Regions from separate parts of the Martelella lutilitoris genome, predicted to be linked through region 4. Evidence: predicted binding sites of a transcription regulator. Region 4 holds the regulator's gene; each other region holds the start of a gene.
The links. The regulator PhoB, encoded in region 4, activates phosphate uptake and scavenging genes when phosphate is short. The targets are predictions, from matches to a motif close to TGTCATNNANCTGTCAT.
Positions count from the first base shown of each region.

Region 1: a site for PhoB is predicted at 3,356-3,372, ahead of JET14_RS11690 (UDP-2,3-diacylglucosamine diphosphatase). Genes of this name have one in related genera too.
Region 2: a site for PhoB is predicted at 2,100-2,116, ahead of JET14_RS16495 (alkaline phosphatase). Genes of this name have one in related genera too.
Region 3: a site for PhoB is predicted at 1,946-1,962, ahead of phnD (phosphate/phosphite/phosphonate ABC transporter substrate-binding protein). Genes of this name have one in related genera too.

Region 1 is NZ_CP066786.1:2,467,364-2,472,898, reverse strand. It holds gene JET14_RS11705 (class II 3-deoxy-7-phosphoheptulonate synthase) at 1-522, shown strand, start outside; gene JET14_RS11700 (NAD+ synthase) at 825-2,483, shown strand; gene JET14_RS11695 (TolB family protein) at 2,508-3,335, shown strand; gene JET14_RS11690 (UDP-2,3-diacylglucosamine diphosphatase) at 3,443-4,273, shown strand; gene JET14_RS11685 (ABC transporter permease) at 4,677-5,535, shown strand, end outside.
Region 2 is NZ_CP066786.1:3,441,105-3,446,639, reverse strand. It holds gene JET14_RS16495 (alkaline phosphatase) at 283-2,040, opposite strand; gene JET14_RS16490 (DedA family protein) at 2,170-2,817, opposite strand; gene JET14_RS16485 (hypothetical protein) at 2,810-3,190, opposite strand; gene JET14_RS16480 (ribonuclease D) at 3,368-3,994, shown strand; gene clpB (ATP-dependent chaperone ClpB) at 4,184-5,535, shown strand, end outside.
Region 3 is NZ_CP066786.1:179,492-185,026, reverse strand. It holds gene paaK (phenylacetate--CoA ligase PaaK) at 1-1,192, shown strand, start outside; gene JET14_RS00895 (TetR/AcrR family transcriptional regulator) at 1,283-1,882, shown strand; gene phnD (phosphate/phosphite/phosphonate ABC transporter substrate-binding protein) at 2,012-2,959, shown strand; gene phnC (phosphonate ABC transporter ATP-binding protein) at 3,030-3,851, shown strand; gene phnE (phosphonate ABC transporter, permease protein PhnE) at 3,848-4,648, shown strand; gene phnE (phosphonate ABC transporter, permease protein PhnE) at 4,645-5,454, shown strand.
Region 4 is NZ_CP066786.1:3,763,677-3,769,211, reverse strand. It holds gene pstA (phosphate ABC transporter permease PstA) at 1-805, shown strand, start outside; gene pstB (phosphate ABC transporter ATP-binding protein PstB) at 841-1,608, shown strand; gene phoU (phosphate signaling complex protein PhoU) at 1,649-2,362, shown strand; gene phoB (phosphate regulon transcriptional regulator PhoB) at 2,395-3,078, shown strand; gene JET14_RS17915 (orotate phosphoribosyltransferase) at 3,335-4,030, shown strand; gene JET14_RS17910 (carbohydrate kinase family protein) at 4,114-5,040, shown strand; gene JET14_RS17905 (helix-turn-helix domain-containing protein) at 5,074-5,289, opposite strand; gene JET14_RS17900 (DUF2975 domain-containing protein) at 5,293-5,535, opposite strand, start outside.

The sequences.
Region 1 (5,535 bases), 1.3 Mb from region 4:
AAGAACCCGCTCGGCCTCAAATGCGGTCCGTCGCTCGCCGAGGATGACCTGCTGCGGCTGATCGATACGCTGAACCCGGAAAACGAAGCCGGACGTTTGACGCTGATCTGCCGTTTCGGTCACGACAAGGTTGCCGATCACCTGCCGCGCCTCATCCGCGCCGTCGAGCGCGAGGGCAAGAAGGTGGTGTGGTCCTGCGATCCGATGCACGGCAACACGATCACGCTCAATTCCTACAAGACGCGGCCCTTTGAGCGGATTCTGTCGGAAGTCGAGAGCTTCTTCCAGATCCACCGCGCCGAAGGCTCCTATCCCGGCGGCATCCACGTCGAAATGACAGGCAAGAACGTGACGGAGTGCACCGGCGGCGCCTGGGCGCTGACGGGCGAGGATCTGCACGACCGCTACCACACCCATTGTGACCCGCGTCTCAATGCCGACCAGGCGCTGGAACTCGCCTTCCTGCTCGCCGAGCGCATGAAGACGGCTTACGAGGAAAAGAAGCTCGCGATCAATGGGTGAGGGCTGTCAGCTGTTAGGGCGCATAGCCGCATAGCCCCCCCCCCAACAATCCCCCCCCCTTGAGGGGGAGATGTCGCGGAAGCGACAGAGAGGGGTAAAGGGCGTAAGCCCTAAAAACCGCAAGCTTCGAATTTGCCGAGAGGGTCACCCCTCTCTGCCCCCTGTCGGGGCCTCTCTCCCTCAAGGGGAGAGATTGTCAGAGGCCATCTTCCGGGTCTTATTCAGGCCGCCGCCTTTTTCCGATTTGATTTTTCCCCCAAAACATGGTGTCCATCCCTGCAGACCTGAAAGGTGGAATTGCCATGGACAGCCTCAAAATCGCTCTCGCCCAGCTCAACCCGACGGTCGGCGATATCGCCGGCAATCTTGAGAAGCTGCGCGCCGCGCGCAGGAAGGCCGCACAGGCCGGCGCTGATCTGGTGTTGTCCACCGAGCTCTTCATTTCCGGCTATCAGCCCGAAGACCTGGTGATGAAGCCGGCCTTTCTCGCCGCCTGTCAGAAGGCGGTCGAGGCGCTTGCCGCCGATACCGCCGACGGCGGACCGGGCGTGATCGTCGGCTATCCGCGCAAGGGCGAGGCCGGAAGGCACAATTCGGTTGCCGTGCTGGACGGCGGCGAGATCATCGCCATCCGCGACAAGGTCGACCTGCCGAACTATGGTGAGTTCGACGAAAAGCGCGTCTTCGTGCCGGGCGAAATGCCGGGGCCGGTGAATTTCCGCGGCGTCAGGATCGGCATACCGATCTGCGAGGATATCTGGGGCGATCTCGGCGTGTGCGAGACGCTTGCCGAAAGCGGCGCGGAACTGCTTCTGTCGCCCAATGGCTCGCCCTATTATCGCGGCAAGGTCGACGTGCGCCACCAGGTGGTGCTGAAACAGGTGATCGAGACCGGCCTGCCGCTCGTCTATCTCAATACGCTCGGCGGTCAGGACGAACTGGTCTTCGACGGCGGCAGTTTCGGCTTCAACGCCGACAGGACGCTCGCCTTCCAGATGCCGCAATTCGTCGAGGATATCACGATCTCCGAATGGGAACGCGGCGCGGATGGCTGGCGCATCGTCGGCGGCAAGGTGGCCGCACTGCCGATCGGCGAGGCCTCCGACTACCGTGCCTGCGTGCTCGGCTTTGCCGACTACGTGAACAAGAACGGCTTCAAGAGCGTGGTGCTCGGCCTTTCCGGGGGCATCGACTCGGCAATCTGTGCCGCGATTGCCGTTGATGCGCTCGGCGCTGAGCGCGTGCACTGCGTGATGCTGCCCTATCGCTACACCTCCGAGGAATCGCTTTCCGATGCCGCGGCCTGCGCCAAGGCGCTCGGCTGCCGCTATGATGTCGTCGCGATCGAGGAGCCGGTCACCGGCTTCCTCTCCGCGCTGGAGACCATGTTCGAGGGCACCGAGGAAGGGATCACCGAGGAAAACCTGCAGAGCCGCACGCGCGGCACGATCCTGATGGCGATTTCGAACAAGTTCGGCGCCATGGTGGTGACGACGGGCAACAAGTCGGAAATGTCGGTCGGCTACGCCACGCTCTACGGCGATATGAACGGCGGCTTCAACCCGATCAAGGACCTCTACAAGATGCAGGTCTACGCCGTTGCCGCATGGCGCAACACCGAGCGGCCGGAAGGCATGCACGGGCCGGAGACGAACGCCATTCCACAGAACATCATCGACAAGACGCCGTCGGCGGAGCTTCGGCCGAACCAGACGGACCAGGATTCGCTGCCGCCCTATCCGGTGCTCGATGACATTCTTGAATGCCTGGTGGAGCGCGAGATGTCCGTGGAGGCCATTGTCGCCCGGGGCCATGACGCGGAAACGGTGCACCGGATCGAACATCTGCTCTACATCGCGGAATACAAGCGGCGCCAGTCCGCGCCCGGCGTGAAGATCACGCGCAAGAATTTCGGGCGCGACCGGCGTTACCCGATCACCAACCGCTTCCGCGATCGATAGGAAGTCCAGTTCGGGGAGGGGCTAATGCGCAGTTCAGTTGAGATTTATGATTTCGCCACGGGCGAACAGCGCGTGGTGTTCCAGTCGGACGACCTGATCGAGGCGCCCAACTGGTCGCCGGACGGGCGCTATCTGATGGTCAACAGCGACGGGTTGATGTACCGCCTGCCTCTGGTAGGCGCGCCGCGTCTCGAGACAATCGACACCGGCTTTGCCGAACAGTGCAACAATGACCACGGCATTTCGCCGGACGGAAAGACGATTGCCGTCTCCGACAAGTGCGAATTCGGCAAATCGGCGATCTACACGCTGCCGGCGTCGGGCGGCGCACCGAAGCTGGTGACGCGCAACCTGCCGTCCTACTGGCACGGCTGGTCGCCGGACGGCGCCCGCTTTGCCTATTGCGGGATCCGCGATGACGTCTTCGATATCTATACGATCGCAGCCGATGGCGGCGAGGAGACGCGCCTGACCCACGGTGAAGGCCGCAATGACGGGCCGGACTACAGTTTCGACGGTGAATGGATCTATTTCAACTCGTCGCGCACCGGCCTGATGCAGATCTGGCGCATTCATCCCGATGGCACCGGGCTTGAGCAGGTGACATTCGACAATGCCGGCAACTGGTTCGCCCATCCCTCGCCGAAGAACGACCGCGTGATCCTGATTTCCTATGAGCCGGATGTTTTTGATCATCCGCGCGACAAGGATGTCCGGGTGCGCGTGATGGACCCCGATGGCGGCAATCTGACGACGCTTTTCGCGCTCTTCGGCGGCCAGGGCACGATGAACTCGCCCAACTGGGCGCCCGACGGCGCGGCCTTCGCCTATGTCCGCTATTTCCCCGTCTGAGCATGTCGGCCGCGCCGGCCTGTCATCAAGCTGAAATACGACTCGTGTTTTAAGGGTGCCATCCATGGATGCACAGAGGCCGCCGGGGGCTATGGCGGGTTGAGGCGATGGAACCCAGACAGTTCAGAACGCTTTTCATTTCCGACCTTCATTTGGGGTCGAAGGCCGCCAAGGCGGATTTCCTGCTTGATTTCATGCGCCACCACGACGCCGAGACGATCGTGCTCGTCGGCGACATCATCGACGGCTGGCGGCTGAAGCGCAGCTGGTACTGGCCGCAGCCCTTCAACGACGTAGTGCAGAAAATGCTGCGCAAGGCGCGCAAGGGCACGCGCATCGTCTATATTCCGGGCAATCACGACGAGTTCCTGCGGGATTTTCCCGGCACGCATTTCGGCGGCGTCGAAGTTGCCGAGCGGATGATCTTCGAAGCCGCCGACGGCAAGAAATACCTCGTCATCCACGGTGATGAGTTCGATGTCGTCGTTCGCCATGCGCGCATCGTCGCCTATCTCGGCGACTGGGCCTATGATGCCGCGATCGCCATCAACCAGGTGCTGGCGGCCGTGCGCCGCAAGCTCGGCATGCCCTACTGGTCATTTTCCGCCTGGGCCAAGCTGCAGGTCAAGCATGCCGTCAATTTCATCGGAGAGTTCCAGCGCGTGGTCGTGGAAGAGGCGCGCAGGAACGAGGTCGACGGCGTCATCTGCGGCCATATCCACCATGCGGTGATGGAAGACATGGACGGCATCCGCTACATCAACACCGGCGACTGGGTGGAAAGCTGCACCGCGGTGGCCGAGCATTTCGACGGCACGTTCGAACTGATCAACTGGCATAAGATCGAGGGCGTGGCCGAAGACGAGCCGCAGGAGGCGGACGATGCCGATATCGCGCCGCTGATCATGGCGGCCAAGGCCAAGGGCCGCGCGGCCTGACCGGAGCCTCCCTATCGCGCCTTCGCGGCTGTACGTCTTCAGGCCGGGGCGTTTGCAAAAAAAAACCGCGCATGCCGCAAGCCTTCGACAGTCGGGCAATCCCGGGCTTTCAATCCGCGGAATTGACCGCATCGATGCAGATCTGTTGCATCGGCCGATAGATGGGTCAACGGACAATACAGACTCCACTTTCGCGGTGGACGCTCTATATCATTCAAAAGACTTGCAATCTCTTTCCCGGCATGAAAAGCCTAACAAAGGTCATGATCGCGCTCGATCGTCACGATCTCGGGTCTTCCGGCTTGCGATGGTTCGGCCGATGTCCCGCTGCCATGGCGGACGAGGCATTTTGCGCCGGGGCCGATGCGGCGTCGCACCGGCGCGGAACACTGGATACTTGCATTTGCAGAACGCGGACGAAACGAAAGCCTCCCTGACGGTTGCGCCCGGCGACGGCGAAACGACCACAACCCTTTTTCTGCAGGGGTTCTGGACGGTTCGCAATGCGCGCCCGCTGAGCGGCGAGATCGATCAGCTGGCCGGACGGCTGAAAGGGCGGGGCGGCACGGCGGTGGTCGACCTTTCCGGGCTGGAGCGGCTCGACACGGCCGGCGCCTGGCTGGTGCGCGAGGTGCAGGCCGAATGCAGGGCTGCCGGTTTCGAGACCGAAGTCGCCGGAATGGATGCGCGCGTTTCCGATCTCATGGAGGCCATTCCGGAAACCTTGCCGGAGCCGGAAAAGTCGGAAACGCCGCGCAAGAGCCTGCCGGAGATCATTCTCGATCCGGTCGGCAGGTCGGCGGTGGCGGGCGGACGCGATGTCTTCCGCGGGATCGGTTTCTTCGGCGCGCTCTTTCTCGGCCTGAAGGCGCTTCTGTCCAGGGGCGGCGGCGTCAACATGGCGGCCATCACGGCGCAGCTCGACCATATGGGCGTGCGCGCCGTACCGATCATTGCGCTGATGTCGTTCCTCGTCGGCGCCATCATTGCCCAGCAAGGCGCCTTCCAGCTCAGCTATTTCGGCGCCGAGCTCTTCGTGGTCGATCTCGTCGGCATTCTGCAATTGCGCGAAATCGGCGTGCTCTTGACCGCGATCATGATCGCCGGACGCTCCGGCAGCGCGATCACCGCCGAGATCGGCGCCATGCGCATGCGCGAGGAGATTGACGCGCTGAGGGTGATGGGCTTCGATCCGGTCTCCGTTCTGGTGTTTCCGCGCATGGTGGCGCTCCTGATCGCGCTGCCGCTTCTGACGATTCTCG
Region 2 (5,535 bases), 320 kb from region 4:
CGGGCGACGTCCGCCCGGACCCCAGCTGGTTGACAAAGCCTGCTCCAATCTCTGCCGTCATGTTCGGGCTTGTCCCGAGCACCTAAGCACGCCTCTACTCGACAGACGTCTCGGACGAGAAGTCATTTGAAATACAACTTCTTCCAAAACGCTACTCCGCCCGTGCGGAACCGTGGTTAGATCCTCGGAACAAGCCCGAGGATGACGCCCGTAGAAAGAATAGGTTCATCGGTAGTCTGAGGACCGGGCGTCGTCCGCCCGGTCCCGTCTCGAACGTGACGTCTACTGCTTCTGGCTGTTGCCGAGCGCGAAGGCATCGGCCAGCACTTCATAGACGTCGGACTGTTCCATATAGCCCTTGAAGCCTTCGGCGCCGGGGCCGGTTGCCTGCAGGAGAACGTCATCGACGGCGTGAACGCCGGTCGAGGCGTCGTAGGGCAGGTTGCCGGTGCGCAGAACCGCGCCGGGAATATCCTTGTAGGCCTCGTTGGCGACGTAGCGGCCGTTCTCGTCCTTCACGGCCGGCTCGAACGGACCGTCCATTTTCGGGCGGAAGGTCTCGTAATAGTCGGGGAAATTGTTGGCGAACATGGCGAGGCGACGCGAGACGTCGACCTTGTCCGGATAGCCGTCGCCGTTTTCGTCCGTATAGTTCGGGAAGCCGGCGTCGTCATAGGTCATGACCTTGTTGCGCATCTCGTCCGATTCGACTTCATCGTCAATGGTGCCGATCACCGAGAAGCCGTGGGTGTGGTCGCCGGTGACGACGATCAGCGTGTCCGGATTGGCGTTCATCCACTCCATGGCGGCGCCGACGGCCTGGTCGAATTCGATCATGTCGATGACGGCGCGGTCCCAGTCGAGCGGATGCGACATCTTGTCGACATTGGCGGCCTCGACCATCAGGAAGAAGCCTTCCGGGTTCTTGGAAAGCTGGTCGATCGCCGCCGTGGTCATGTCCACAAGGCCGGGCTGGTTCGGGAACTTGTCGACGCTGCCGGTCTTCAGGAACTTGCGGTCAAGCGTCGAATCCATGTTGCCGGTGTGGAACAGGCCGAGCAGCTTGCCGTTTTCCGACTTTTCGGCGGAAGCCAGTTCGTCGGCGGAGGTGACGACCGTGTAGCCGGCATCCCGGAACATGGCGACATAGTCGTTGTCGTCCTTGCGCTTGGAGCCGGGGACGTCCGACTTCAGGAAGTAGGCGGAACCGCCGCCGAGGACGACTTCCGGCTTCACGTCATAGAACATGCCAACGATATCGGCCTTGTCGGCGCGAAGGCGGGTGTGGGCAACGACGGCGGCCGGCGTCGCGTCTTCGATTTCGGCGGTGGAGACAACGCCGATCGACTTGCCGGTCTGGCGGCGCAGCGCCTCGGCAATGGTCTCGACCTTGGGGTCGTCCAGGCTGTCGGGCGTGCGGTCGGCATAGACGCCGAGCGCGTTGACGCGGGTCTTGTGGCCGGTCATGTAGGCCGACATGGTGTTGGCGCTGTCGGTCGCGACCGAATGGGTCGAGGACGTGCCGATCGTTGCCATGCGGTCGAGGTCGTCCATGCTGAGGCGGCCGTCGGCCTTGCCCTCGGTCATGCCCTTGGACATGATTCGGGCAGCCGAACGGTGGCCCATGGACATGCCGTCGGCGACGAAGAAGATGATGTTCTTGGCCTTCGGCGTTTCCGGCGTATCATAGACGGTCCAGGTGACGTCCTTCGTCTCGTCGCCGGCCTTGACGGAAACGGTGTAGTCGCCGGCCTCGCCGAGGGTGAGCTCGCGCAGGATCAGGGCGGAGCCGAGGCTTTCGTCGTTCTTGCCCTTTTCGTCGGAGACGAATTCGGCGTCAGCGCCGAAGACGTCCGCGTAGGCTTCGCCGTTGACGGTGACTTCGACGTCGCCCGCGTCATAGACCGAATCGAGTTCGACCTTGAAATCGAAGGGCGAGCCGACCAGGATGGTGGCGCGGTCGAGGGGATAGATCGTGGCGGCCTGGGCCGTGCCGGCAAGGCAGGTCGCGGCTGCGAGAAGTGCGAGACGTGCGCGCATGGAAACCTCTTGGTAAAGAGTGTGTGAAGATAGCTGCGCATCCGCGATAGTCCCGCGGCATTACATCTCGATGACGTTTTGACTGCGTTTTGATGACGCCCTGAAGCATTGCGGAAAGGCGCCTCGGTCTCAATGCCGGTTGCGCCGGCCGCGCGGCTTCAGATAGCGCCGGCGTCGCCGTTTCCAGGAGAAATGCAGGACGCGGGTCATGTACCAGAAGAGTGCGAGCGTGACCACGCCCGCCGCCAGGAAGCCGCTGGCATTGCCGACGATCTGGGCCACGGCGATGATGTTGTGGGAGAAGACCAGGCCGAGCAGCGTGTAGATCAGCACATAGAGCATCTGCCCGGGAATGGCGGCGGCAATGAACAGTTTCCAGCGCATGCCCGCCGCTCCCGCGACCGGGTTCATGTAGGGGCCGATCATCGCCAGAAGCCAGCGCGTGATGAAGATCGCGATGACGCCCCGGCGTTCCAGATAGTCGCGGGCGCGGTCGACGAGGCGCTGGCGCTTCGGCCCGCGCGCGGCAAAACGCTCGACATAGCCGGTGCCGCCGATCCGTCCGGCCCAGTAACCGACCTGGTCGCCGCTGCAGGCCGCCGCGACGCAGACCGCGTAGACCGCCCAGAAGGTCAGGTCGCCCGTTGAAACAAGCGAGCCGCCGAACAGCATGATCACGGCCGTCGGCAGCGGAATGCCGCAACAGGCCAGAAACACGGCAAAGCCGATCACGGGCACGCCGTAGACCGGCAGCAGCGCCAGAAGCTGCTCACTCATCGCGCTCGGCCTTTTCGTCCTCATAGTCATCGAGGGCGTGGGCGATCTCGTCCTCCAGTTCTTCAAGCGAGATGCCCTTGATGCGGGCGATCTGGCGGAGCATCATCCGCCGGCTGCGACTGTCGGGGACGAGGTCCAGCTCTTCAGCAAGTTCTTCCGCCGGGATGTCATAGACGATGGCGACATGGCCAAGCGTCATCCAGCCCTTGAGTTCAAGGTTCCGGTTTTCGGGATTGCGCCAGTAAAAGACGGAAAGGACGAACTGCAGGGCAAAGACGAGCGTGATGAAGCCGGTCAAGACGAATGCGACGCAGAGGCCCCGGTGACGCCTCCAGAGCGCAGAGAGTGGCGCTATCATCCTCCTGCCAGTCATCGTCATTGCCTTTCGCTTTTCTCAGAAGTGTCCCCAGATAGCCATTCCGGGGCGCGTGCACAACGCCCGCCGGCGGCCGCCGATTGCGCTCGATACGGGCTTTTCTTCTATCGTCTTGTCCGGCGATCCGCTATGACCCCATGACGTTGAAGCACGAAAGCCCACGGAGAAGAATGGATGAACGAAGAGATCCGCGTCCACAGAAACGACATTCCGGCCGAGGATGCCGCCCGCTACCACGGGGCGATCGCCATCGACACGGAAACGCTCGGGCTGGTGCCGCGTCGTGACCGGCTGTGCGTGGTGCAGATCTCGCCGGGCGACGGGACGGCGGACGTTATCCAGATTGACGCGGGCCAAAAGGAAGCGCCGAACCTTTGCGCCATGCTCGCCGATGGCTCGCGCCAGAAGATCTTTCATTTCGGTCGTTTCGATATCGCCGTCCTCTATTACACATTCGGCGTGACGACCGAGAACGTGTTCTGCACCAAGATCGCCTCGCGCCTGACGCGGACCTATACGGACCGGCATGGCCTGAAGGACAATCTGAAGGAGATGCTCGAGGTCGATGTATCCAAGGCGCAGCAATCCTCCGACTGGGCGGCGGAAACGCTCTCCGAGGCGCAACTCGCCTATGCCGCCTCCGACGTTCTCTATCTCCACCGCCTGCGCGACAAGCTGATGGAACGGCTGATGCGCGAGGACCGCATGGCGCTTGCCGGCGCCTGCTTCGATTTCCTGCCGACCAGGGCCAAGCTCGACCTTCTGGGGTGGGAGGAAACCGACATTTTCGCCCATAGCTGAAGAGGTTAACCGGTGTTGCATATCCGCAACAAATTCTCCGCCGGTCCTCTTTAAAGCCTCCTGGCCTGCACCCATATCAGACCTTGAGCGGCGTTTGCGCCGCATAATCAGGCCCGCCTCTCTGAGGGGGTTTTCTAGGTCATCGTCCTGTCGCTTCAAAAGGGCCGGGCGAGGAATGGAGGCAAGGACATGAATATCGAGAAATATTCCGAACGCGTGCGCGGCTTTCTGCAGTCCGCGCAGACATTCGCTCTCGGCGAAGGCCATCAGCAGTTCGGCGCCGAGCACCTCTTGAAGGTGCTGCTCGACGACGAACAGGGCATGGCCGCCTCGCTGATCGAGCGGGCAGGGGGCGATGCCAAGAAGGCGCGCCTCGCCAATGACGCGGCGCTCGCCCGGATCCCCAAGGTTTCCGGCGGGAACGGACAGATTTATCTCTCCCAGCCGCTGGCGAAGGTTTTCAACACCGCCGAAGAAGCGGCAAAGAAGGCCGGCGACAGTTTCGTCACCGTCGAGCGGTTGCTTCTGGCGCTTGCGATCGAGAAATCCGCCTCGACCGCGAAGACGCTGGAGGGCGCCGGCGTGACGCCGAACGGGCTGAACGACGCCATCAACGAGATCCGCAAGGGCCGCACCGCCGACAGCGCCAGCGCCGAGGAAGGCTATGACGCGCTGAAGAAATATGCGCGCGACCTGACGGCGGACGCCCGCGACGGAAAGCTCGACCCGGTGATTGGCCGCGACGACGAAATCCGTCGCACGATCCAGGTGCTCTCGCGCCGAACCAAGAACAATCCGGTTCTGATCGGTGAGCCCGGCGTCGGCAAGACGGCGATCACGGAAGGCCTTGCCTTGCGCATTGTCGATGGCGACGTGCCGGAAAGCCTGAAGGACAAGAAGCTGATGGCGCTCGACATGGGCGCGCTGATTGCGGGCGCGAAATATCGCGGCGAGTTCGAGGAACGGCTGAAGGCGGTTTTGAACGAGGTTCAGGCCGAAGCTGGCAAGATCATCCTTTTCATCGACGAGATGCACACCCTGGTGGGCGCCGGGAAGGCCGATGGCGCCATGGATGCGTCCAACCTGCTGAAACCCGCGCTTGCCCGCGGCGAGCTGCATTGCGTCGGCGCGACCACGCTTGATGAATACCGCAAGCATGTTGAAAAGGACGCGGCTCTTGCCCGACGGTTCCAGCCGGTGATGGTTGCCGAGCCGACGGTCGAGGACACGATCTCGATCCTGCGCGGCCTGAAGGAGAAATACGAGCAGCACCATCAGGTGCGCATCTCCGACAGTGCGCTTGTGGCCGCCGCGACGCTTTCGAACCGCTACATCACCGATCGCTTCCTGCCGGACAAGGCCATCGACCTGATGGACGAGGCATCAAGCCGCGTGCGCATGCAGGTGGATTCCAAGCCGGAAGAACTCGACGAACTCGATCGCCGGATCATCCAGCTGAAGATCGAGCGCGAGGCGCTGAAGAAGGAAACGGACACCGCGTCGAAGGACCGGCTTTCCAAGCTGGAGGGCGAACTCGCCTC
Region 3 (5,535 bases), 790 kb from region 4:
GAACTCGCCCTTCTACCGCAAGCGCTTCGATGAGAGCGGCGTGCACCCGTCGGATTTCAGGACGCTTTCGGATCTTTCGAAGTTCCCCTTCACCGTGAAGACCGACCTGCGCGACACCTATCCCTTCGGCATGTTCGCCGTTCCGCGCGAAAAGCTTGCCCGCGTACACGCCTCCTCCGGCACCACCGGGCGCCCGACCGTTGTTGGCTATACCAAGAACGATATCGATGTCTGGGCTGATGTCGTGGCCCGCTCGATAAGGGCGTCCGGCGGTCGCGCCGGCGATATCTGTCATGTGGCCTATGGCTATGGTCTTTTCACCGGCGGCCTTGGCGCGCATTACGGCGCCGAACGTCTCGGCTGCACCGTGGTGCCGATCTCCGGCGGCATGACCGAGCGGCAAGTGACGCTGATGAGCGACTTCAAGCCGCAGATCATCATGGTCACGCCCTCCTACATGCTGTCGATCCTCGACGAGTTCCGCCGCCAGGGCATCGACCCGCGCGAAAGCTCGCTGAAGGTCGGCATTTTCGGCGCGGAGCCCTGGACCAACGCGATGCGGGCCGAAATCGAGGACGCCTTCGACATGCACGCCGTCGACATTTACGGCCTTTCGGAAATCATGGGCCCCGGCGTTGCCAATGAATGCGTGGAAACCAAGGACGGGCTGCATGTCTGGGAAGACCATTTCTATCCCGAAATCATCGATCCGCAGACCGGCGATGTGCTTCCCGACGGCGAGATGGGCGAACTGGTCTTCACCACGCTGACCAAGGAAGGCCTGCCGATGGTGCGCTACCGCACCCGCGACCTGACCCGCATCCTGCCCGGCACGGCGCGCTCCATGCGCCGTATCGAAAAGATCACCGGTCGTTCCGACGACATGATCATCCTGCGCGGCGTCAACGTCTTCCCGACCCAGATCGAGGAAATGATCCTGAAATGCGATGGCCTCAGCCCCCATTTCCAGATCGAACTGACCCGCAAGGACCGCATGGACGTCATGACCGTGCATGTGGAGTGCACGCCGGATCAATCCTCTGCCGAAGCGCGGATGGCATCGGCGAAGGAGCTGGCGCACCACATCAAGTCGGTGATCGGCGTTTCAACGAAGATCGACATTCGCGATCCGGAAAGCGTCGCCCGTTCGGAAGGCAAGGCCAAGCGCGTGGTTGACAATCGCCCGAAATAATCACCGGCCGGTTGGTCAATTGATTAGACAGTGCTAGAAGGGGCGAAACCGCCCCTTTTTACCCCATCATCAGGATTTTCTGGAAAGACCATGGCGAGAACACGGGCCAATGATTTCGAGGAAAAGCGGCACGGACTGCTTTTGAACGCCGCCCATGTGTTCGCCACGCAGGGCATGGAAAAGGCGTCGATGTCGCAGATCGCGCGCGAGGCCGGCGTGTCAAAGGCGCTGCTCTACCACTATTACCCGTCCAAGGAGGCGTTGATCTTCGCCATCATCGCCTCGCATCTGGAGGCGCTCGATGCAGCGCTCGCGGAAGCCGACGACCCCGGCCTCGAACACAAGGCCCGGCTTGAGAAACTGGTGATGACGGTGCTGAACGAATATCGCGGCGCCGACGACCAGCACAAAGTGCAGCTCAATGCGGCGCCTGCCCTTACCGCCGAGCAGACCAAGCAGATCCGCGCGCTGGAACGCAGCATCGTCGGCCGTTTCTCTGCCGTCATCCGCGAGATCCATCCCGAGCTCGACCGCCCGGAGCGTCCGCTCCTGATGCCGGTCACCATGTCGCTGTTCGGCATGATGAACTGGGTCTATATGTGGTTCCGCGACGGCGGCAAGATCACCCGCGAAGACTATGCGGCAATGGCGACGACGCTGCTCCTGGAAGGCGTAAAGGCTGTCCGGTAGGACGGCAGGCAAGCCGCAAGGACCTTCGGTTCAATCGGACGGTCGAGGCGGAGACAGGTGTATCGTCGTAATACTGTAACGAAGACTTGCTAAGTCGCCTCCAGAGCCAATACAGACTGGAGAGCCAATATGCGCAGTATGCTTCTTGCCGCCACTGCCCTGATCGCGATGTCCGTTCCGGCCCTTGCCGATTTCACACTGGATAGCCGCTACACCGACGCCGATGGCGATCTGATTGCCGACATCCCGTCCGATCCGGCCGACCTTGTGGACCCGTCCGTCCTGATCTTCGCCTACACGCCGGTTGAAGACCCGGCCGTCTACGCCGAGGCCTGGGCCGATTTCCTGGCCCATATGGAAGAGGTCACCGGCAAGAAGGTCCAGTTTTTCCCGGTCGATTCCAACGCCGCCCAGATCGAGGCCATGCGCGCCGGCCGTCTGCATGTCGCAGGCTTCAACACCGGCTCGAACCCGCTGGCCGTTGCCTGCGCCGGCTTCCGCCCCTTCACCATGATGGCGGCCGAGGACGGCTCGTTCGGCTATGAAATGGAACTGATCACTTATCCCGGCTCCGGCATCGAGGACGTGGAAGACATCAAGGGCAAGACGCTTGCCTTCTCCTCGGAAACCTCCAATTCCGGTTACAAGGCTCCGTCCGCCATCCTGAAATCCGAATACGGCATGGAAGCCGGCACCGATTTCGAGGCAACCTTCTCCGGCAAGCACGACAACACCATTCTTGGCGTTGCCAACAAGGATTATCCGGCCGGCGCCATCGCCAATTCGGTGCGCAAGCGCATGCTCGCCCGCGACGTGATCTCCGATGACCAGATCGAGATCATCTATACCTCGCAGACCTTCCCGACGACCGGTTACGGCGTTGCACACAACCTGACGCCCGCGCTTCAGGACAAGATCAAGGAAGCCTTCGCCTCCTTCGAATGGGAAGGCTCCTCGCTTGAGGAAGAATTCTCGAAATCCGGCGAAGCGCAGTTCATCCCGATCACCTTCAAGGACAACTGGGCCGTGATCCGTCAGATCGACGAAGCCAACGGCGTTTCCTACGACTGCCAGTAAGTCAGCCGAAATCCCATTCGGACGGACGGGCGGATCTCATCCGCCCGTCCATCTTTTCGTGGAACACGACATGCTTGAACTGAAATCGCTCACCAAGACCTACAAGACCGGCGACAGGGCTCTGGTCGATGTCAGCCTTTTGGTGCCTGAGGGGCAGATCGTCGGGCTGATCGGGCCCTCGGGCGCGGGAAAATCCACGCTCATCCGCTGCATCAACCGTCTGGTCGAACCGACCGATGGCGCCGTACTCCTGTCGGGCAGCCCGATCACCGGTCAGGACCAGCGCAAGCTGCGCGCCATGCGCCGCCGCATCGGCATGATCTTCCAGGAATATGCGCTGGTCGAGCGCCTGACGGTGATGGAGAATGTGCTCTCCGGCCGCCTCGGCTATGTCGGGTTCTGGACCAGTTTCACCCGCCGCTACGGCGCAGACGATATCAGCCGCGCCTATGGCCTTCTCGACCGCGTCGGCCTGCTTCAGCATGCTGACAAGCGCGCGGATGCGCTTTCCGGCGGTCAGCGGCAACGCGTCGGCATTGCCCGCGCCCTCGCCCAGGAACCGGAACTGCTTCTGGTCGACGAACCGACGGCCAGCCTCGACCCAAAGACCAGCCGGCAGATCATGCGGCTTCTGATCGAGATCTGCGCCGAGCGCAATCTTCCGGCGATCGTCAATATCCACGACGTGCCCCTTGCCCGCCAGTTCATGCAAAGGATCGTCGGTTTGCGCGCCGGCGCGGTCGTGTTCGACGGCGCGCCCGATGCGCTGAACGAAACGGTTCTGACCGAAATCTACGGCGCGGAAGACTGGAACGCGATGCGCAGGAACGCCGAGGACGACAACACCGCCGAGGCCGAAGCCGCTGCGCTGATGGCGGGCATCGAAAGATGAGCAGCTACCCGACAACATGGAAACGCCCACCGCAGATCTTCACGCATCGCGGCTGGCGCATCGTCATTCAGGCCGGCTTCGCCGTGTGGCTGGTGCTGGCGCTTGCGACGCTTGACCCGAACTGGGCGCGCATTGCCGAAGGCTGGACGCGCGGCGCGCGCTTCCTTGCCGGCTTCCTCCAGCCCGATTTCACCAGCCGCTGGGGCGATATTTCCAAGGGCCTGGTGGAAAGCCTGACCATGACGCTGACCTCGACGGTCGCCGGCGTCATCATCTCGGTTCCGATCGGCATCGGTGCGGCGCGCAACGTCTCGACGCCCGCCATCTACATGATCTGCCGGACCATTATCGCCGTCAGCCGCTCGCTGCAGGAGATCATCATCGCGATCTTCTTCGTTGCCATGTTCGGCTTCGGCCCCTTCGCCGGGTTCCTGACGCTCTCCTTCGCGACGATCGGCTTCCTATCCAAGCTCCTGGCCGAGGACATCGAGGACATTGACGAGGCACAGGCGGAAGCCGTCCGCGCCACCGGCGCTTCATGGCTGCAGATGATCAACTACGCCATCCAGCCGCAGGTGATGCCGCGGCTCATCGGCCTGTCGCTTTACCGGCTCGACATCAATTTCCGCGAGAGCGCGGTGATCGGCATTGTCGGAGCCGGCGGCATCGGCGCGACGCTGAACACGGCGATCGACCGCTACGAATATGACAGCGCCGGCGCGATCATCCTGATCATCATTCTGCTGGTGATGGTGGCCGAGTATGGCTCGAGCTACATCCGGAAGCGACTGCAATGACCGATCCCGCCTATCCCGAAATCTGGCGCCGCAGGACCGCGCGGCAAACGCTCCTGATCTGGGCCGGCTGGTTCTTCCTCGTTGCGTTGACCGTCTGGTGCTGGCAGTTGATGACCCGCGACACGATCTGGGCCTTCGTCAGCGACGCGCCCGTCCAGGCTGCCGATATCGGCAGCCGCATGTGGCCGCCGCGCCTTTCCTACATGAGCGAGTTGTGGGGGCCGCTCTGGGACACGCTGAACATGGCGACGCTCGGAACCATACTGGGGGTTATCCTTGCCGTCCCGGTGGCGTTTCTCGCCGCGCGCAACACAACCCCGTCGGCATTGATCCTCAGGCCTGTTGCGCTGTTCATCATCGTTGCCAGCCGCTCGATCAATTCGCTGATCTGGGCCTTGTTGCTGGTGGCCATCATGGGGCCCGGGCTTCTGGCCGGCGTCATCGCCATCGGCCTGCGTTCGATCGGCTTCATCGGCAAGCTGCTCTATGAGGCAATCGAGGAGGTCGACAGCGCGCCCGTCGAGGCCGTCACCGCAACGGGCGCCAGCCACGCGCAGATTCTCGACTACGCCATCGTGCCGCAGGTCCAGCCCGCCTTCTGGGGCATTACCGTGTTCCGCTGGGATATCAACATTCGCGAAAGCGCGATCCTTGGCCTTGTTGGCGCCGGCGGTCTCGGGCTGAAGCTGCAATCATCGCTCAACGTGCTGGCATGGCCGCAGGTCACCATGATCCTGATCGTCATTCTGGCGACGGTCATCATGTCGGAATGGGTATCGGCCCGCGTCCGCCGGGCAATCATCTAGCGCATCGTGCTCTATAAGGATTTGTTTTTTTCGGATGTGTTTCCGGCAGAAATAATTCCTGAAGAAAAACCGACCTTTTTC
Region 4 (5,535 bases):
GGAGACGAGCCGGCGCGTCTCCGATCGCCAGCTTGAGTGGCTGGAAAGGCTTGAAGCGCTCGGCCTGATGCAAAAGTCCTTCAACACCGGCTTCTTCACTCACGGCGCATCGAGCCGCCCGGAATCGGCTGGCATCGGCGTCGCCTTTGTCGGCACGCTCTACATGATGGGCGTGGTTCTGCTTCTGGCCTTGCCGATCGGCGTCGCCTCGGCGATCTATCTGGAAGAATTCGCGCCGAAGAACCGGTTCACGGATATCATCGAGATCAACATCAACAATCTGGCGGCCGTTCCCTCGATCATTTTCGGCCTTCTGGGCCTTGCCGTGTTCATCGGGCTTCTGGGCCTGCCGCGCTCTGCCTCGCTCGTCGGCGGGCTGGTGCTGACACTGATGACGCTGCCGACGATCATCATCGCCACCCGCGCGGCGCTGCAGGCCGTGCCGTCCTCCATCCGTTCGGCGGCGCTCGGCGTCGGGGCTTCGAAGATGCAGGCGGTGTTCCACCACGTCCTGCCGCAGGCCATGCCCGGCATCCTGACGGGAACGATCATCGGCCTCGCGCAGGCGCTCGGCGAAACCGCGCCGCTGCTCCTGATCGGCATGGTCGCCTTCGTCGCCGATTATCCGGCAAGCCCGCTTGATCCGGCAACGGCGCTTCCGGTTCAGATCTACATGTGGGCGGGAGAGGCTGAGCGGGCCTTCGTCGAACGCACCTCCGCCGCCATCATCGTGCTTCTGGCGTTCCTCATCCTCATGAACATCACGGCCGTCATCCTGAGGCGCCGTTTCGAGCGACGCAGATAGGCCATGGCGAACGCGAAAAGACTTGGAAACAGACAATGAGCAACATGACCTACAAGATGGCCGGCCAGGCGGTATCCGTCTATTACGGACAGAAGCGCGCGCTGTTCGATGTCAGCCTGAATATCCGCGAAAACGCGGTCACCGCGCTGATCGGTCCGTCGGGCTGCGGCAAGTCGACCTTCCTGCGCACGCTCAACCGCATGAACGACACGATCGACAATTGCCGCGTCACCGGTACGATCACGCTTGACGGGGAGGACATCTACGCCTCGGGGATCGATGTGGTGGAGCTCAGGGCGCGCGTCGGCATGGTGTTCCAGAACCCCAATCCTTTCCCGAAGTCGATCTACGAGAATGTCGCCTACGGGCCGCGCATCCACGGGCTGGCCCGCCATCGCGGCGAATTCGACCAGATCGTCGAGACCAGCCTGATCAAGGCGGGCCTGTTCAACGAGGTGAAGGACCGGCTTCACGAGCCGGGCACCAGCCTTTCCGGCGGCCAGCAGCAGCGGCTGTGCATCGCCCGCGCCATTGCCGTCAATCCCGAGGTGATCCTCATGGATGAGCCCTGCTCGGCGCTCGATCCGATCGCGACCGCACGCGTCGAGGAATTGATCTCGGAGCTGAAAGAGAACTACACGATCGTGATGGTGACCCATTCCATGCAGCAGGCCGCGCGCGTTTCCGAACGCACGGCCATGTTCCATCTCGGCCATATGGTCGAGGAGAATGACACCGACACAATTTTCACCAATCCCGCGGACCAACGCACCCAGGATTACATCATGGGACGTTTCGGCTGAGGGGCGGTTGCCGCACGCTCACGCCAAGGAAGGAACAGACATGGCTCCCTCGCATATTCTGACGGCATTCGATGACGAGCTGAAATATCTCCAGCGCCGCATTTCCGAAATGGGCGGCCTGGCGGAGGAGATGGTAAGCGAGTCGGTTTCGGCACTCGTCAACACCGATACCGAGCTTGCCGAAAAGGTGATCAAGGACGATCTTGTGCTGGACGAGGCGGAGCGCGAGATCGGCGAAAAGGCGGTCGTCATCATCGCAAGGCGCCAGCCGGTGGCAGCGGACCTGCGCGAAATCATGGGCGCTATCCGTATCGCCTCCGATCTCGAGCGCGTCGGCGACATGGCCAAGAACACCGCCAAACGCGTGATCTCGGTGCAGGGCTCCGGGGTGCCGCGCAAACTTGCCCACGGCATTGAGCATCTGTCGGAACTGGCGCTCCTGCAATTGAAGGAAGTGCTCGACGCCTACACATCGCGCCAGGCCGACAAGGCGAGCTCCATCCGCGAGCGCGACGACGAGATCGACGCGATCTACACCTCGCTGTTTCGCGAGCTCCTGACCTACATGATGGAGGATCCGCGCAACATCACCTCGTGCACCCATCTTCTGTTCTGCGCCAAGAATATCGAGCGCATCGGCGACCACGCCACCAATATCGCAGAAATGATCTACTACATCGCCACCGGCTCCCAGCCGCAGGGAGAGCGTCCGAAGGACGACAATTCCCCGGCCGTCGGTTCCGATGATCTTTAGAAGCCGTTTGAGACAAGGGAGACATACGTCCTATGGTTCCGAAAATCGCAGTTGTTGAAGACGAGGAAGCGCTCAGCGTTCTGCTGCGTTACAATCTCGAATCCGAGGGGTATGAGGTCGAAACCATCATGCGCGGCGACGAGGCCGAAATCCGGCTACAGGAGCGGGTGCCCGACCTGCTTCTGCTCGACTGGATGCTGCCCGGCGTTTCCGGCATCGAGCTTTGCCGCCGCCTGAGAATGCGGCCGGAGACCGAACGCCTGCCGATCATCATGCTGACGGCGCGCGGCGAGGAGAGCGAGCGGGTGCGGGGCCTGGCGATCGGCGCCGATGATTATGTCGTCAAGCCGTTCTCCACTCCGGAGCTGATGGCGCGGGTGAAGGCCATCTTGAGGCGCGCGCGCCCGGAAGTGCTCTCCAGCGTGCTGAAATGCGGCGATATCGAACTTGACCGCGAGACCCACCGGGTGCACCGCAAGGCGCGCGAAGTCCGCCTCGGCCCGACCGAGTTCAGGCTTCTCGAATTCCTGATGACATCGCCCGGCCGGGTGTTTTCACGCGCGCAACTGCTCGACGGCGTATGGGGCCATGACATCTATGTGGACGAGCGTACCGTCGACGTGCATGTCGGTCGACTGAGGAAGGCGCTCAATTTCTCGCAAATGCCGGATGTGATCCGCACCGTGCGCGGCGCGGGCTATTCGATGGAAGTCTAGCTGCGTCAACGAAACAGCCGAAAAGATTTTCTAAACGATTTAATATCCGTCATTGCGGGCGTAACCGGTTGCGCTATGCTGTCCCGGTCAGCCGTTCGGCTCTGTTGAAACAGCCCTGCGGCGATTGATTTTTCACGCCCGATTGTCCAATTGGACATCGGGCGGCCGTCAGCGGAGTTTCGCGCCGGCAAGAGGGCTTTTCAGGGATGCCGCCTCCCCGCATCCCGAAAAGCCGCAGCACAAGAGGATTGTTGAGATGAGCAGAGCAAGTTTCGCGGAGCCCGCGGTGATGGGCGATCTGATGGCGCGCATGCTGTGGGAAATCGGCGCCGTTCACTTTTCGCCGGACGAGCCCTACAAGCTTGCCTCCGGCCTGGTCAGCCCCGTCTATATCGACTGCCGGCAGCTGATTTCCTATCCGCGCATCCGCTCCACGCTGATGGACTTTGCCGCCGCCCGGGTGCTTGCCGATGCGGGCTTCGAGAAATTCGATTGCGTGGCGGGCGGCGAGACGGCCGGCATTCCCTTCGCCGCCTTCCTGGCCGACCGGCTGGAACTGCCGATGATCTATGTGCGCAAGAAGCCGAAGGGCTACGGCAAGAACGCGCAGATCGAAGGCCACCTGCCGAAGGGCGCACGGGTTCTGGTGATCGAGGACCTGACGACGGCCGGCGGTTCCATGTTCAACTTCATCAATGCCATCCGCGCAGCCGGCGGCGTGGTGGAACACGGCATGGCATTGTTCTATTATGGGATTTTCGGCGAGGCGGAGAGACGTTTCCGCGAAGGCGGCGTTGCCCTTCATTATATCGCCACCTGGAAGGACGTGCTTGCTGTGGCGCGCAAGGACGGGCTCGCCGATCAGGCGACCCTCGATGCCGTCGGCGCCTTCCTCGACCATCCGATGGACTGGTCGCGGGCGCGCGGCGGGCTTGAGGAACTGATCGTCTGAGGGGAGGGGACGCCCGCCTCGGTTGGCGGGCGAACTGCCGCGACCCGGCGCACGGACGCCTTACAGAAATTGGGAGAAGATGAATGATTTTATGCTGCGGGGAAGCCCTGATCGACATGCTGCCGCGCGAGACGGACAGGGGCGAGCCTGCCTTTGCCCCTTACGCGGGCGGCGCGGTCTGCAACACGGCGGTCGCGCTTGCGCGGCTCGGACGCAAGACGGGCTTTTTCTCCGGCATTTCGTCCGACCTGATGGGCGATATCATCCGCGAAAAGCTTGATGCGTCGAAGGTCGATCACAGTTATGTCGCCATTTCCGACCGCCCGACGACGCTCGCCTTCGTCAAGCTGGTCAACGGCTCGGCAAGTTACGCTTTCTACGACGAGAACACGGCGGGGCGGATGATCACCGAGGACGATCTGCCCGAGATCGGCGCTGATTGTTCGGCGATGCACTTCGGCGCGATCAGCCTCATCCCCGAGCCCTGCGGCTCCACCTATGAGGCGCTCCTGATGCGCGAAGCGGACAAGCGCGTGATCTCGCTCGACCCCAATATCCGCCCGACCTTCATCACCGATCCCGACAGCCACCGGGCGCGGATCGAACGGATGGCGGCAAAGTCGGATATCGTCAAGTTCTCCGACGAGGATCTCGACTGGTTCGACCTTGAGGGCTCGCTTGACGACAAGGCGCGTCACTGGATTGCGGCCGGGGCGAGCCTTGTCGTGATCACCTGCGGCGCGGACGGCGCGATCGGTTACACCGGAGAGCACAAGGTCGCGGTGCCGAGCGAGAAGGTCGCGGTGGTCGATACCGTCGGGGCGGGTGACACGTTCGATGCCGGTATTCTGGCCTCGCTTGATATCGCCGGTCTCCTGACCAAGGAGCAGATCCGCACGCTTGCGCCCGAGGCGATCGCCGAGGCGCTGGCGCTCGGCGCCAGGGCCGCCGCCGTCACCGTCTCCCGCGCCGGCGCAAATCCGCCCTACGCGCATGAAATCGGGCTCTGACGTCTCGTTTCCCGCTTTGTTGGCGAAAGGTGATCAGCCGGTGTCCTCCGGCTGATACTCGAGGATGTCGCCCGGCTGGCAGTCGAGCGCCTCGCAGATTTTCTCCAGCGTCTCAAACCGCACGCCCTTGACCTTGCCCGAGCGCAGCAGCGAAATGTTCTGCTCGGTAATGCCGACATGTTCGGCGAGGACCTTCGCCCGCATCTTGCGGCGGGCGAGCATGACATCGAGATTGACAATGATCGGCATGGGTCAGACGAAACGCTGATAGTCGTCGTTGATCGCGGTGGCGAGCACCATCACGTGACCCATCACGAACAGCAGCCCTGCGAGCAGGAACAGCATCAGTTGATCGCTGCCGAGCCCGATCGCCAGCGCCCGGCTGCCGGGCGGGTTGGCGATCGTCGCCAGAAGCGTTGCCACGGGATGCAGGACAACGCCGGCAACGGCCCCGGCCAGCGCGATCAGGCCCGCACGGCGCAGAAGCGCCGCGAC